2 regions of the Paenibacillus sp. JJ1722 genome follow, and region 2 is predicted to be linked to the other one. Evidence: riboswitches for the same ligand, from Rfam matches in the RefSeq annotation. Region 2 holds a riboswitch; the other holds the start of a gene.
What was found. A riboswitch is a leader RNA that binds a small molecule or an ion and turns the genes downstream of it on or off. The one in region 2 is predicted to bind thiamine pyrophosphate.
Positions count from the first base shown of each region.

Region 1: it holds a riboswitch for thiamine pyrophosphate, as region 2 does, so the genes downstream of both, tenA (thiaminase II) here and ACM1ND_RS04840 (ECF transporter S component) in region 2, are expected to answer to the same signal.

Region 1 covers NZ_CP182500.1:4,713,029-4,721,025, reverse strand. The annotation lists gene ACM1ND_RS20905 (aspartyl-phosphate phosphatase Spo0E family protein) at 1-163, shown strand, start outside; gene thiE (thiamine phosphate synthase) at 108-821, opposite strand; gene thiD (bifunctional hydroxymethylpyrimidine kinase/phosphomethylpyrimidine kinase) at 818-1,648, opposite strand; gene thiM (hydroxyethylthiazole kinase) at 1,645-2,487, opposite strand; gene tenA (thiaminase II) at 2,562-3,251, opposite strand; TPP riboswitch at 3,388-3,490, opposite strand; gene ACM1ND_RS20880 (NAD-dependent malic enzyme) at 3,583-5,304, opposite strand; gene ACM1ND_RS20875 (glycosyltransferase) at 5,810-6,931, shown strand; gene ACM1ND_RS20870 (transporter) at 6,936-7,997, shown strand, end outside.
Region 2 covers NZ_CP182500.1:1,047,379-1,055,375, forward strand. The annotation lists gene ACM1ND_RS04830 (polynucleotide kinase-phosphatase) at 1-1,594, shown strand, start outside; gene ACM1ND_RS04835 (TatD family hydrolase) at 1,615-2,412, shown strand; TPP riboswitch at 2,456-2,567, shown strand; gene ACM1ND_RS04840 (ECF transporter S component) at 2,817-3,413, shown strand; gene ACM1ND_RS04845 (ABC transporter ATP-binding protein) at 3,413-4,876, shown strand; gene ACM1ND_RS04850 (energy-coupling factor transporter transmembrane component T family protein) at 4,851-5,642, shown strand; gene ACM1ND_RS04855 (methionine ABC transporter ATP-binding protein) at 5,782-6,507, shown strand; gene ACM1ND_RS04860 (methionine ABC transporter permease) at 6,500-7,171, shown strand; gene ACM1ND_RS04865 (MetQ/NlpA family ABC transporter substrate-binding protein) at 7,448-7,997, shown strand, end outside.

The sequences.
Region 1 (7,997 bases), 2.4 Mb from region 2:
GATGAACCAAGGTGTGACTTTACTTTGTGTCGAACGAGCTAGGAAGAAACTGTACCAGGTCCAGAAAAAGTATGGATTTTTAACACATCCCAAAGTAATAGAACAATCTAAAAAGCTGGATGATCTGTTGAATCATTATCAAACATGTAGATCGGATCATTGAGAAATGATACCATATTTTTCTTTAATTCCTTGACCGCACCTCTAACCTGTTCTGACTGTGTCACGGCTGAAATCACCGCCACACCATCTGCACCTGCACGTGCGACTTCCTCAACACGGTCCACTGTAATACCTCCGATCCCAACAATCGGCACATCAATTCCCGCTTTACGCATCTCATATAAAATTGCCGGTCCCTGTACGGCATGGGCATCATCTTTCGAGATGGTGGGATAGATGGGTCCGACGCCGAGATAATCAGCACCTTGCAGGATGGCTCGACGTGCTTCCTCAATGGTATGGGCAGAGACGCCTAGAATTCGATTTCCGATTCGCTCGCGGACGGATTCGGCGGATTCATCGTCCTGACCGATGTGAACACCGTCGGCGTCGAGTTCAAGAGCCAGCTCCACATCGTCATTGATGATGAAGGGGACACCAGCGTGACGGCACAGTTCCTGTAGCTGGCGCGCAAGTTCGAACATAGGAACGCCCGTTAACGCGCCGAGACCCTTTTCCCGGAACTGGACCATGGTTGCGCCGCCAGCTAGAGCCTCTTGCACGACCCAGCCTGGTTCCGCGAGGCAATTCACGCTTCCAAGCACCAGGTACATCTGTAGCTGGCGGCGCACCACCTCTGACAACATTCTACCGCTCATAGCAGCACCTCCTGACGACGTTGGTAGGCCCAATGATTGGTGGGTCCATGTCCTTGTCCAAGCTGCAAAGGTTCCTCAATCGCTGCCTGGATGAAGGCTTTGCCATTCGAGATAGCCTCCGGTACAGACATCCCTTTCCCTAATTCCGCGGTAATCGCTGCTGAGAAGGTGCATCCTGTTCCGTGTGTATGAACAGTCCGTACTCGCTTGCCGCTCAGCTCTGTAAAGGCGGTTCCGTCAAAGAGTAGGTCCACAATCTGTTCGCTGCTCTCGCTCTCGTCAGCGTGGCCACCCTTGATCACAACGAATTTTGATCCCATACTGCTAATATGTCTCGCAGCCTCGCGGCGATCCTCCATCGTATGGATACTGATCCCTGTCAGGGCTTCCGCCTCCGGGATATTCGGTGTAACGACCAGGGCCAAGGGGAGCAGGTCGTCCTTCAGAGCCTGCATCGCTTCTGGCTGCAGCAGCTTTGCGCCTCCCTTGGCAATCATCACGGGATCGACGACAACCTTTTTCCAGCCGAACTTTCGAATCTGCTTGCTCACAAGACGGATGATGCCCGCATGAAACAGCATGCCAGTCTTCAGGGCATCCACTCCAAGGTCTAATCCTACAGCTTCGATCTGTTCCGCTGTTGCTTCCTGTGGCAGCGGATATACGCCGTGGACCCCTAAAGTATTCTGTACGGTAATGGCCGTAATAGCCGACATGCCGTAAACGCCAAGCTCCTGAAAGGTTTTGAGATCGGCTTGAATCCCGGCCCCGCCGCCACTGTCCGAACCGGCAATCGTCAGTGCTCTGGGTACACGAACGTCTGTCATCGCGCACCACCTGCTGTGGTTGTTCCGGCTTCACGGACAGTGACATGCCCCTCTAGCGAACCTGTATGTAGTTTGGCGAGCTCGTCGAGAAAGGCAATCTGGAAGCTGCCGGGCCCCAGCTCTGCGGTACGTGCTGCGGCTCGGGAAGCTGCTGCACCGTAAAATGCCAAGCCTGCTGTACCTGCGAGCAGCAGGCTGGGTTCAACAGCTGCAAAGGCACCTAACACAGAGGTCAGCAGGCAGCCTGCTCCGGTTACCTTCGTGAGCAGCGCGTCTCCACCGCTTATCATTCGTGCTTCGGCCCCATCGGTGATGACGTCCTCTTTTCCAGTAATGACAACCATTGTATTGAGCGTTTGAGCAGCCCGAATTGCCAGATCGACATTTCCGCTGTCAGCACTGTCACCAGCATCTACGCCTTTAATCTCACGCGCTTCTCCAACAAGATGCGCGACTTCGGCTGCATTGCCCCGCACCAATGAGATTTTGACTTCTCTCAGGATTCGCAGTGCCGATTCGGTTCTAAAGCTCGTTGCTCCCGCACCGACCGGATCTAGCAGGACCGGAACACCGTGTGCATTCGCCGATTGTCCAGCAATGATCATGGCATCCACCAGTTCGCGGTTCAGCGTACCGATGTTTAACACGACGGCTCCCGCTATTTTTGCCATGTCTGCTACTTCCTCGGGTGCATAGGCCATCACCGGGGAGGCGCCCAATGCATACAGGCCGTTGGCCGTAAAGTTAGTGACTACCACATTGGTCATATTGTGAACGAGGGGTTTGCTGTTTTGTACCTTCGTCAGGAGATCCGAATAACTTTTTTCCCATGTACTCATAATGATTATCCTCTCTATAGTTGGTGGTTCAACAGGGCATTAACTGTACTTCACGCATCGAATTGCCAGGCTGACTATTCCAAGACCGCTTCCTGTATCTGGACCGGCCATTCTTCCTGCTTATAGGCCATGTCCCAGAACTTATATTCCAGCTGGCAGCTCAGTATAAAATGCTCAATCATCCGCTCTCGCTCAGCAGCCGTTGCGCCTTCTGCCCAAGCATCTACACGTTCTCGGAACTTGAGTGTTGTATCATCAAGCTGGTCTCCATAGAAGCCCATCCATTCATAGAACGGATGAGACTCATCCGGCTTTACTTCATCCAGCAGCCTGCGACCAATCTCGGCATAGGTCCACATACATGGCAGCAGCACAGCCAAGATCTCGCCCAGGCTGCCCTCATGCGCAACCGTCAGCATGTGACGGATATAGTGATGGGCCGACGGAGCGAGCGGATATCCCTGCAACTCTTCATAGCTCACCCCTGCGACAGCACAGAAATTTTGATGCGGATGAACCTCGCTGTGGAGAATAAAAGAGATTTGTTCATTAAATACAGCCATGTCCTCCCGATTCGTGCATTTGGAGATTGCGATGCCGTATATCCGCATGTAGGCGTTCAAATATTCAAAGTCCTGTTTTACATAGTGAATCAGCTGTCCCCTTGTCAAACTTCCTTCAGCAATACCTCTCACAAAGGGATGCTCAAAAATCGCTTGAAAAATGCCGTCCGCCTGCCGACGGAGTTCTTGTGTAAAACTCAATTTCCCCACCTCCATTAAATTGAAGAGCAAGAAGTCCTGTAAGAATATAATTCCGGAACAACGCTAAAAAGCCGCCCCGGAAAAATGGAGCGGCTTCAACAATAGGCCCAATACGCAAAAAACGCTTGAAACCTTATATACGAAGGCTCCACTTTCCTACGCTAGTACGAACTAGATCAGGTTCAAAGGGTCCAAGATACGCTCTTGTCTCAGCCATAGTGGCTCCCCTAGTGGACTTCTATTCTTTTGACTATTACTGTACATTCGTTCATATGCTATGTCAAACATAGTGTACAAAATATTAAATTTCCTCTAGTTAGGTGTTTTGGGCTTAGTGAGGGTGATGAATTACACTTTCCACTGCTTTGACCTTGGCATATTTCGGTTTCCACATTGCATCTTGTATAGCTTGTTCCACATCTGAAATGTGCGCCTGCGCTACCTGATCCTGAATCGCGGCTTTTGCAACCGCAATCGCAACAGCGTACGAAACTTCGCGTAATTTTCGGATATGAGGGAGTAGCGCACCGCCAGGCGTATTCGAATCTACACCATTGGCAACAGCAACTGCTGCCGCTGTAAACATCGCAGGGGTAATCCTTTTGGCTTTAACCACAATCGCACCCAGACCCAGTCCCGGAAAAACAAAGGCATTGTTCGCCTGTCCAATCTCAAAATTTGTATCGTTATAGGTAACGGGCTCAAAAGGACTTCCGGTTGCGATCAGTGCTCTGCCATCTGTCCACCGGATCAAATCCTCGGGTACTGCTTCTGCAAGGTTTGTAGGATTGGACATGGGCATAATGATCGGGCGTTCTACATGCTTTGCCATCTCCTTGATGATTTCTTCAGAAAAGGCACCTGCTACACCGGAAGTTCCAATCAATATCGTAGGCTTCACCTGACGGATGACCTCCAGTAGCGGTATTTTGCCGTCACCCGACCGGGTCCATGAGCTGACTTCATCCTTTTTGCGCACATACGGTTTCTGATACTCCAATACGTCTTCCATATCTTCCGTTAACAGCCCGCGATAATCAAAGGCCCAAAAGGACTTGAATGAATCATCTACGGAAAGGCCATCCTCGATCATAGCGCCCCGAATTTGATCAGCGTTACCGATCCCTGCAGCCCCTGGGCCGAAAACAAGTATTTTTTGTTCACGCAGCGGAGTCTTGGTGACACCCACCGCCGAAAGAATCGCAGCCAGGGTCACTGCTCCTGTACCTTGTATATCATCGTTGAAGGTGAGTATGCTTTGACCGTATTTTCCTATAATATGGCGCGCATTTACGCTACCCACATCTTCCCAATGTAAAAGCGCCTTCGGGAATTGCGCTAACGTTTTGCTGATAAAAGTATCAATAAACTGGTTATAGGCTTCTCCGCGAACTCGTTTATGGCGGTTTCCGATGTACAGTGGATCATTCAGCAGCTTTTCATTATTCGTGCCTACATCCAGTACAATTGGCAGCACCCGCCCAGGATGAATGCCTGCCGCAGCCGTATATACTGCAAGCTTGCCAATAGCAATGTTAATCCCCCCGACGCCCCAGTCACCAATCCCCAAAATACTTTCGGAATCTGTCACGACAATCAGATCCACATCATGGCCGCTCAAACCAGAATTATGGAATGCTTGTCCAATACCGTTCGGGTTATCTATCGACAAATATACGCCTCCAGGGCGGTTGTACTCGTGACTATATTCTTGAATCGCGGTTCCTACGGTCGGCGTGTAGACTACGGGCAGCATTTCACTCAAATGATCGGTTAGCAGCCGGTAGTAGAGTACGACATTTCGGTTGTGAAGGTCGTTGAGAGAAGCATTTTTACGCAGCATGGTGGGTTGTGCGAGAAACTGCTGATATGCCCGTACGCTCTGTTTCTCCAATGAAAGGACGGTTGGAGGAAGGATTCCTTCCAAACCCAGCTCTTTGCGTTCTTCTTCTGTAAAAGCGACACCTTTGTTCAAAAGAGGATTTGCCAACACATCCTTTCCCCGTAATGGAGTAGATAATGACCCATCGCGATTGACATAAAATGCTTCCATAGAAAGACCTTCCTTCTCTTCATTTACATATTGTAAGGATTTCACAAAATTCGATTTCAGTCGCTCCGAAGTGCAAGATATAGACGAACTAAACCATTTCGATCTATATCTTGTTCATTGAAAGTCGCTTATCGGATTTTTGCAAAATCCTCAAGATGACATGTTGTCCATAGTATGGACGTGCGAATCTGTTTTATTCTTCTATTTATCTATGACAAAATAACCATATATTCTTCCCTCTGTTGATCTAAAAGAACTAATTTTCGATATGGATGCACTAACTTATTCTGATGGTTTTGGTTCTAATGAATCAGGTCTAAATACTCTGTTTTTATCAAATATGAAAATCAGTTTTTCTTCTCTTATATCCTTATATATCATGGAGTGTCAGCTATTTTGTTAAGGAAATATGAAGTATTTGGACATTAATTTAACTCCTATAAGCAAACATTCTTAATTCTTTTTCAACAAAATAGAACTATTCGGAGGAAAAGGAGAGGTTTGTGTGCAGGGACCTATAGCCATTTTTAGCGATAACGACAGGGCTATTGATTATCCCAATGTGATTTGTTTTTACCAATATATACAGTGCGAGGACACGGAGGCAGCTTCAGTCTACGAGAACGCATGTTGTTGCCTGATTGATTATAGGGAGCCGGGGCAGGCGGTGCGGAAAGCCAATCAGATCCGTAGCCAATTTCCGCAAATGCCATTGTTACTGGTGACGGATGTAACAATTCCGTTCAGTGATCAGCATATGGTGCAAATCACCGGAGTAGGCCGTTTGCGCCTGCTATTTTGGCAAGCCAATGACACCGAAGAAATGCTTTCGGAAATACAAAGCTTGCTCTATCCCGAGTATTCGACCAAAAGCCAACATATTGCATTTATCTTGTCTGTATATAACGAAGAGCAACGTTTTGTTCATGTCAAAACCTTTGCTGAACGACTGCAAGCCTTTATCCGCAGCCATATTATTGAAGGTTCGATTTATCTCATTGATGATGGCAGTCACGATGGTACCAATGCCTTGATTAAAGCGCTGGAGGCAGCAACGGACTTGTCCGTAAACAGGATTAATCAGAATCTTAGCCCGCTGCTTCAAACAAGGGAATTGGGACGCAATACACGTAAGGCAGGGACGTATCTGGAAGGGATGCGGACCATAGGTGCGGATTACTACGTATTTGTGGATGCGGACGACTCCTTTTTTATTGAGGATATTGCCAGAATGATTAATGTTGTTCAGCAGGGCTATTATGATGTCGTGATCGGAACCAAGGATATGACCGCCGAGAATCGATCTTTATTGCGATCTGTTGTCAGCTTTGGTAAGCGGGTCATTTCCCGTCCTTTTTTACCAACAGGTGTGGTAGATTCGCAGACTGGGCTTAAAGTGATGAGTTCGGTTGCAGTGAAACGGATGTTTCCGCATTTAAAGGAACAGCTCGGACTGGCGCTGGATCTAGAAATGATGTTTATTGCCAAGCGACTCCAGCTTCGTGTGCTGCAATTACCCGTCAAATGTATTGACCGCGATGGCTCGCACATCCATGTCTGGAAGGATTCTATTCGTTTTTTACGCTCTATCATTGATATTTGGCGACTGGATCGGCGGGTGAGATAACAACGTGAACAACCGATTGCGATCGTTGATGTTCCCTCTCTTTAATGTGCTGCTTAACGGATTTAATTTTTTCTTCCACATTGCAGCGAGTTGGTATCTTACGGGACAAGCTTATGGCCAGGCGAATGCGCTGCTGGCACTTTTTGCACTTTTATCCGTTTTGGGTTTATCCATCCAGCTATTAACCGCCAAACTGGTCTCTAAGGGAGACCAAAAGCTTGCGCTACGAAGCTTACCGCTCGGTTCTCTATTACTCAAAGCACCTTTGGTGCTAACCGTGCTTGCCATGATCATTTTACTCATCTTTCATCCGTTACTGCGTTCGCTATTAGGTGTCGAATCCGGTCCGCTGTTCATGCTGTATGGCTTGATTGGACTGCATATTCTTGTAAGTTCGTGCCGCGGAGATTTACAGGGCAGGGAACGCATGTTGGCGCTCAATGTGAACTATTACATTGAGGTATTAGGGAAGCTGAGCCTGTTTTTTGTTCTGGCTGCACTGGGGTTAAAGCTGGAAGCCCTACTGTTAGCAAGCTGTGGAGGAATGTTGCTGTCGCTGCTCCACGGCTGGATCGTTTCGGCTCGTGGCTTGTCCTTATTCACATACAGTGGAGAACATATCCCTTCTGGGTTATGGAAATCATTGGGTCAGGATTTCACCGATAGCCTTATGACGAATTTATTCATTTTGTTTTGTATCTCCATCGACATGTTGTATGTACAGCATTACTTTCCTGAGCAGGCCAGCAGCTATGCCATTGCGCTGAAGTACAGCCAGTTGGTCTATTACGTTTCGTATAGCCTAATTGCTGCTTTTATTCCAAAGATCGGTGCGCAGGGGCATGACCGCCAAGCTTTGGGCAAGTTGATTGCCGTCTATGCCGGTTTAATGGCTGTAGCTGCGATCTGTGTATATGTGGGCACAACCTTTGTGTTCCCATCCTCTATTCCCATATTATTCGGAGCCTCTTACCAATCGGCCGAGGCCTATATTCCATGGGGAGGATGGGTGTACTGGCTATTTTCCATCGTGCTGTTTTTTGTGCATGTGCACGTATTGGTGGGC
Region 2 (7,997 bases):
AAATGGATTGCGACATGTGGTTGTGGCTCATGCCGGGATTAAGGATCATTTTATTGGCAAACAGTCGGCACGTATTTCTGATTATTGCCGCTATGGAGATACGGAAGGACAGGATGCGAACGGAAAACCGATCCGCAAGGATTGGTTCGTAGACCATGAATCGGGAGAAATAGTAGTATGGGGACATGATCCGAGACCGCAGCCTACCCTTGTGAACCAGACGGTGAATATTGATCAGGGTGTGGTATTTGGCGGTATGCTGACCGCTTATCGTTATCCGGAAAAGGAATTTGTCAGCGTTCCGGCACATGAGAATTATGCGAATGATCCCGATAGCCCACTTGTCCGGTGGCAGAGAAAACGGTTTTCCCCGCCGAATTTACGCAAGCTAATCGCTGGTTACAGTGTGCTGACGGAATCGTATGGCGAAGTGCGCGTACAAGGAGAATGGATCAAATCCGCTATAGATACCGTGTCACATGTGACGGTACCCATGGAGGAGCTGGTGTATATTCCACCGACGATGAGCCCTGCTCCAGCGGTGTCTGCAGAGGAAGGATATCTGGAGCATCCACGTGAGGCGCTGGCTTATTATCGCGGGCAAGGAGTACAAACGATGGTGGCCGAGAAAAAACATATGGGTAGCCGGGCTATTTTGCTATTATTCAAAAACGAACAGGCCGCTGTTCAATATGTAGGCTACCCGACATTGGGCACGATCTATAGTCGGAGTGGGAGAGCTTTCTTTGAACAAAGCCTTGGGAAGCAAGTGATGGAGAAGCTTAATGTGGATTTACGGACTGCTGGATATTTTGAACGGAACCAGACGGATTTTGTATTGCTGGATGCGGAAATTGTACCGTGGAATCTCAAGGCTCGGGAACTGATTGCTGCACAGTATGCGCATGTGGGGGAGGCAGCTCTGTTGGATCGCAGTAAGCTGGTAGACAAGCTGAAGCAGGCGAAGGTTGCAGGTCGAGAGGTTGGAGACTGGTTGGAGGAAATGGAACAGAAGTACGCGAATGCCGTAACGTTTCAAGATGCTTTTCAAAAATATTGCTGGGATGTGGACGGTCTGGATGAAATTCGTATTGCACCGTTCCATACACTGGCACACAGCGGAAAGACTTTTTTCGACCATTCTCATATTTGGCATATGGAGCAAAACCGGGAGCTGGCTGGGCTGTCTTCCCTGTTTATGGAGACAGAGTACCGCGTGATCACGGACGAAGCAAGCGAGGAAGAGGTCATTCGCTGGTGGAACGAGATGGCAGAGGATGGTCATGAAGGGATTGTGATCAAGCCGGAACGCTTTTTGATGAAAAATCGGGACAAGATGATTCAGCCTGCAATCAAGGTGAGAGGCCGGAAGTATTTGCACATCATTTACGGTATGGATTATCTTGCCTCTGAGAATTTAAAGCGTCTGAAGCAGCGTCGAACGAACAAAAAGGAGCGTCATGCCCTGATGGAAGGAGCGCTTGGTATGGAAGGCGTGGAACGTTTTGTCCGCAAGGATACGGTAGATCGTATTCATGAATGCGTCCTTGCCGCGCTATCTCTGGAATCGGAGCCGATTGATCCGAGATTGTAGTTTGCGAAGGAGGGATTGAGATGGAAAGGGGTACACCGTTAATTGATATTGGCGTGAACTTGATGCACCGTTCGTTTCATGCGGATCGGGAACAGGTGGTAGAGAGAGCCGCAGCTGTAGGGATTTCACCCCTGATTATTACCGGGACCAGTGTCCGCAGCAGTCGGGAGGCTTCTCAGTATGCAGCACGTTATCCGGGCAAGCTGTATGCGACAGCTGGCGTGCATCCCCATGATGCCAAAGACTGCAGCGCAGATACGATTCAGCAGCTCCGCCAGCTGGCGAGTCAGCCGCAGGTCATATCCATAGGGGAATGCGGATTGGACTATAACCGTGATTTTTCGCCGCGTGATGTGCAGCGCCGATGGTTTGAGGAGCAAATCCAACTGGCGGGTGAGCTTAATATGCCGTTATTTCTTCATGAACGAGATGCACATGAGGATTTTGTTGCTATGCTGCGGGAGTATCAAGGGCTTGTCGATAAAGCAGTGGTGCATTGTTTTACAGGCACGGAACAAGAATTGCATACGTATGTAGAGATGGGACTGTATATCGGGATCACCGGCTGGATTTGCGACGAACGGCGTGGCAAACATCTGCGTGAACTGGTCAGAGATATTCCCTTGGACCGTCTGATGATTGAAACGGATGCACCATTTTTGACCCCGCGTAATTTGCCCGTGAAGCCTAAAGAAGGGCGTAATGAGCCCATGTATCTCGCTCACATTGCTGCTACGGTTGCCGAATGTACAGGCCGAAGCATGATGGAGATCGAAATCGCCACGACGGAGACAGCCAAACGTTTCTTCGGATTATAGGATTGTCAAAGCCATAGATGTGGTATATATTATAGTGAATTAAAAAAGCATTGTCGGGAGCTTGAGAAAGTCAGGCTGAGAGGGTGGCCCTTGCCACTGACCGTGAAATCTGATCTGGGTAATGCCAGCGTAGAGAAACCAAGAACACTATACAGGAATGCCGCTTGTTTCGCGGTTGTCGATAGATACAATGTATGTCCTAGCATTTTACCTTGACCCTGACTTTGGCTTGGTATCAGTGTAGTAGCTTAGACTACTGGTTATATAAGGCATATCGACGAATGATGTTTTGTATGGTGCTTCACCTTTTACTGCGCATAAAGCTTGCCTGGAGATTCAGCTCCAGACAAGCTTTTTTTTATGGCCAAGAGGCCAATTATAAGGAAAAAGGGGAGCACGCAATAATGAATACTGCTGTAAGAGCGTCCAAAGGGTTGAAGCTGACTGATATTTTGGTCACGATTGTGATCGCTGTTGTGTTCGGGTTAGTCTACAAAATATGGGGACCTGCCTATGATTTGATGAAACCATTCGGTCTACACGCCGAGCAACTGATGTATGGCATGTGGTTTATGGCAGGCACGTTTGCTTATCTCATCATTCGCAAGCCGGGTGTTGCAATTTTGGCAGAGGTGGCAGCGGCAACGGTCAGTGCTTTTTTGGGAAGCGAATGGGGGATGTCCACTTTGTACTATGGCCTGCTGCAAGGCTTGGGAGCGGAGCTATTTTTTGCGGCTTTTCTGTATCGGAACGCAAACCTGTGGGTTGCTTCGCTAGCTGCGGCCGGGGCGGCTGTCGCTTCTCTGATTTTAGACTTCAGCTACGGGTATATTGATCAGCTTTCGACCTGGAACTATGTTTTGTTTATTGGTTTTCGCATGATTGGCAGCATTGTGATTGCCGGGGTATTCGCGTTCTATCTGGCTAGGGCATTGGAGGTAACCGGAGTCACGCGAAGTTTGAGACCCGCAACGGAACAAGATTATAAGGGGCTGGATTGATGAGCCAGGCAACCGAAGATGTGGTGGCTTCGATCACCCGTCTTCGGTTGAAATTCCCCGGTGAGCAGGAGCTGCTTTTTCACAATATGTCTTTGTCTGTCCGCAAGGGGGAAAAGCTGCTGTTGCTGGGACCGAGTGGATGCGGTAAATCAACGCTGCTCCAAGTGTTAAGCGGTCTGATTCCACGCACGATAGAAGTGCCTATGAAATGCGATGCTGCTGTAATCCCAAGTGTCTCAGGTATTGTATTTCAAGATCCTGATACGCAGTTTTGTATGTCATATGCAGACGAGGAACTGGCTTTTGTGTTGGAAAATAATCAGGTTCCTCGTGAGCAGATGCGATCCCGTATTCGCGAGCTGCTGATACAGGTTGGTCTATCAACGGATGATATACACATGCCCATTGGCAGCATGTCACAGGGAATGAAACAGCGGCTGGCGATTGCGTCTGTGCTGGCTATGGAGCCAGAAGTGCTTTTTCTGGATGAGCCCACGGCTTTGTTGGACGAGGAAGGCACTACACAGGTGTGGGATACCATTCGAAACATTTCGGTAGACCAGACACTGGTGATCGTGGAGCATAAAATTAATGAAATTGTCCATGATGTGGACCGGATTGTGGTGCTTTCTGCTCAAGGGGAGATCATTGCGGATGGAAGGGCGGAAGAAGTATTTCATGGGCAGCGGCAGGCATTGTCCGAGTATGGCGTGTGGTACCCGGGAGTATGGAGTGAATCGTCTTCGCCGCGTTGGAGTGAATCAGTGACACAGCAGAATGGTACGGGGAATGGTACAGGGATTGATTTGCTGGAGCTGGAACATTTTAGTGGCCTCCGCGGTTTAAGTTCAGTGATTTATGTGGAGCATGCGCAGGTGAAGCCTGGCGACTGGATTGGCGTGGTCGGTGAAAACGGGGCTGGCAAAAGCTCACTGCTGCTCTCCATGATGCGCTTACTTCGCACACAGGGACGTTATAGCGTGCGCGGAATTGAGGCAGGCAGTACGGAACAACTGGCAGAGCGTATCGGGTTCGCGTTTCAAAATCCCGAGCTGCAATTCGTAGCACACACCGTACGAAAGGAACTAGAGTATTCGTTACCCAAGAGCTTGTTCACCGTTGAACAGTGCCGGGAACGGGTCGATCGGATGCTCGTACAGTTCGGACTGGAGCGGCTGGACGAGCGTCATCCGTATCAGCTTTCATTGGGCCAAAAAAGGCGGTTGAGTATTGCTACGGCTATGATCCGTGAGCCGGAAGTGCTGCTGCTGGATGAACCGACTTTTGGGCAGGATGCGCGTAATACCTTTGTCATGCTGGATATGTTGGAGCAGCTGAGAGCGGCAGGCACGGCCATTGTGATGGTCACGCATGACCCGGAAATTGTCCGTCGATATTGTACCAATATATGGCGGATTCAGAAAGGGGAACTCCAGTATGAACCTATCCTTTCCCCATCATAAAACATGGCTGCATCGCGTGAATCCGGGCCTAAAGCTTGTTATGTTTTCCATACTGTTTGTGGTCGTTATAGTCATCCATGATCCGAATGTCATGTTTAATGTTGCGTGTGCTATGCTGCTGCTGCTTGTCTGGTCAGGCCATCCATGGAAGCGGCTGCTGCTGTATGGATCTCCCTTTATATTGGTGTTTATTTCAACCTCAACGGGCATGATGATGTTCGGCAAAGGGGTGACGACCTGGTGGACATGGGGCCTGATCCATATTACGCAGGAAAGCTTTTATCGGGGTATACATCTGGGCTTTCGTGCGCTGAGTATGGCGGCGGTAGGGTTGCTGTTTGGTTTAACGACTCGTCCAGTGAACCTTTTTTATTCACTGATGCAGCAATGGAGGCTCTCTCCGAAGTATGCGTATAGCTTTTTGGCAGCCATGCGGTTGATGCCCATGATGGTGGAGGAATTCCAGGCATTGAGACAAGCCCATCGTATTCGAGGTTTACATCAGCATGTGTCCAAATGGAATATGTATGCCACGCTTCGCAGGTATGCAATTCCGCTGCTCGCTCAAAGTATCCGGCGTGCACAGCGAATTGCTATTGCTATGGAAGCCAAGGGTTTTACTAATGAAACCAAACGCACGTATTATTATGCGATTGGCTATTCGGCTGTAGATATTGTGTTCATATTCTATTTTGTCATCATGCTTACGGTGGCTTGGGGACTCGGTATCTGCTTTCCTTACGTGGGGGTGTGGGATGTACGTTAATTGTTGTCAAAAGGCTTTGCCCGTTTTCTGCTCTGTGGTATATTAATGCAATGGGAATTGACGGCTCGTACAGACCCGCCTGGGCTGGCGGGCTTATTACATTTTCCCTGAGAAATGGATCATCAGGAGGCCAGGTTTCATGATTACGCTGCATCAGGTAAGCAAGCATTATACCACCTCAAGCGGCCAATTTCATGCGGTTCAATCCGTGTCCCTTCAAGTGGAGGAGGGGGAAATTCACGGTATCATAGGTGCCAGCGGTGCCGGTAAGTCTACGTTGCTCCGGTTGATGAATGTATTGGAAAGGCCGGATGAGGGAAACGTGGTTGTGAACGGGGAAGATTTGACTCGCATGCCGGAAAAACGTCTCCGTGAAGCGCGGCGATCGATAGGGATGATTTTTCAGCATTATCATCTTGTTCACAATCGGACGGTCAGTGGAAATGTGGCAATGTCGTTGGAGCTGGCAGGTGTCGCGAAAAAAGAGAGAGCGGAACGTGTGCGCGAATGCCTGCAATTCGTCGGTTTAGCTGATAAAGCAGAACAGTATCCGGCACAACTGAGCGGAGGCCAAAAGCAACGTGTGGCGATAGCCAGAGCGCTGGCGAATCGACCTGCGGTGCTGCTGTGTGATGAGCCGACCTCGGCGCTTGATCCGCAGACGACCGCGGATATTCTGGGCGTGTTACGGGAGATCAACCGGGAACTGGGAGTTACCATTGTAATCGTAACGCACGATATGGACGTGGTACGCAATATTTGTACCCGTGTATCAGAAATGCGGGATGGGCAGCTGCTTTCAACGCAACGTGTAGTTGACGCTGCGGTAGGTTCAACAGCGGAAGCAGGTGAAGCTGATGAATGAAATGCTGAGCATCATTGCGCAATACCAGTCTGAGATATGGAAAGCCATCGGGGAGACGTTTATCATGGTGGGGATTTCTATCGCAGCAGCTGTACTGTTAGGGCTTCCGGCAGGAACGATTTTGTATTTGTGCGGCAAAGGGCAAAAATATGAAAATCGACTGCTGTTCACCTTATTGAACAGTGTGGTCAATGTCATCCGCTCGTTCCCGTTTTTGTTGCTCGTCGTGTTTATGATTCCATTTACACGTCTGGTCGTAGGGACGGCGCTGGGCACGATGGCTGCAACGGTTCCCTTGTCAGTGGTGGCCATCGCCTATTATTCGAGGCTGGTGGAGCAATCATTGCTTGAGGTGCCCAAGGGTGTAATTGAAGCCGCTACTTCTATGGGGGCATCCACCCTCCAGCTTATTTTTAAATTTCTGTACGTGGAAGCTCGTTCCGGGCTTGTACTGGGTTTGACCACGTCAACCATTAGCTTCATCTCCTACTCCACGGTGATGGGCATTGTGGGCGGCGGCGGGGTAGGCGATTTTGCCATCCGCTACGGTTACCAGCGTTTTGAAACAGGCTTGATGGCGTTCACCATCGTCATCATGATTATTTTTGTACAAACGATCCAGTTCACCGGAAGCACCATATCCCGCCGGATCGACAAGCGATAGGGCAAAAATGTAACTTTTCGCTACACTTGCACCACCCACTATGGGAAATAAAAATGACTTTACAGTACCTCAAAAGCGGAGCGGACAGAATTGTTCTGGAGAAGCGTCAGCGTTCGCCTTTGAAATGGGATTCTAACCTATAAATTGTGTTATAAATCAGAGAGAATCCCATTTCAACAGCGATCGGAAGAACAATCTGCACGCGAAGCGGCTGCGGCTGTACTGTAACTCATTTTTATCTTCCCAATCACAATTTACTTGGAGGTTCCTCATCAAATGAGTCGGAAAAACAACATGAAAACGAACTTGAAACTACTTACAATATTTGCTGTCGTTATGCTACTGGTTGCCGGATGCGGTGGTCAAAAGCAGGCTGCTCCAGAAACACAGTCTAAAGAAGCAACTTCCCAAAAAGAAGTGACCTTGAAAGTAGCAACGCTAATCCCACCGATGACAGATGTGCTGGATATCGTGAAGCCGCTGCTTAAACAGGACGGAGTCAATCTGGAAATCGTCGTGCTTTCAGACAATATCCAACCGAATAACGCATTGGCAAGCCATGAAGTGGATGCTAACTTCTTTCAGCATGCTCCTTTTATGCAACAATATAATGAAAGCAACAAGTCCGATTTGGTAGCGGTAAAACCAATTTACAATGCCATTTATGGCGCGTACTCCAAAAAATACAAGAACATTAAAGACCTGCCCGAAGGTGCGACCATTGCTATTGCCAATGACCCGGCCAATACCGGACGCTCTTTAGTAATGATGGAGCAAAACGGTTTGATCAAGCTTAAAGAAGGCGTAGGCTATAATGCTACACAGG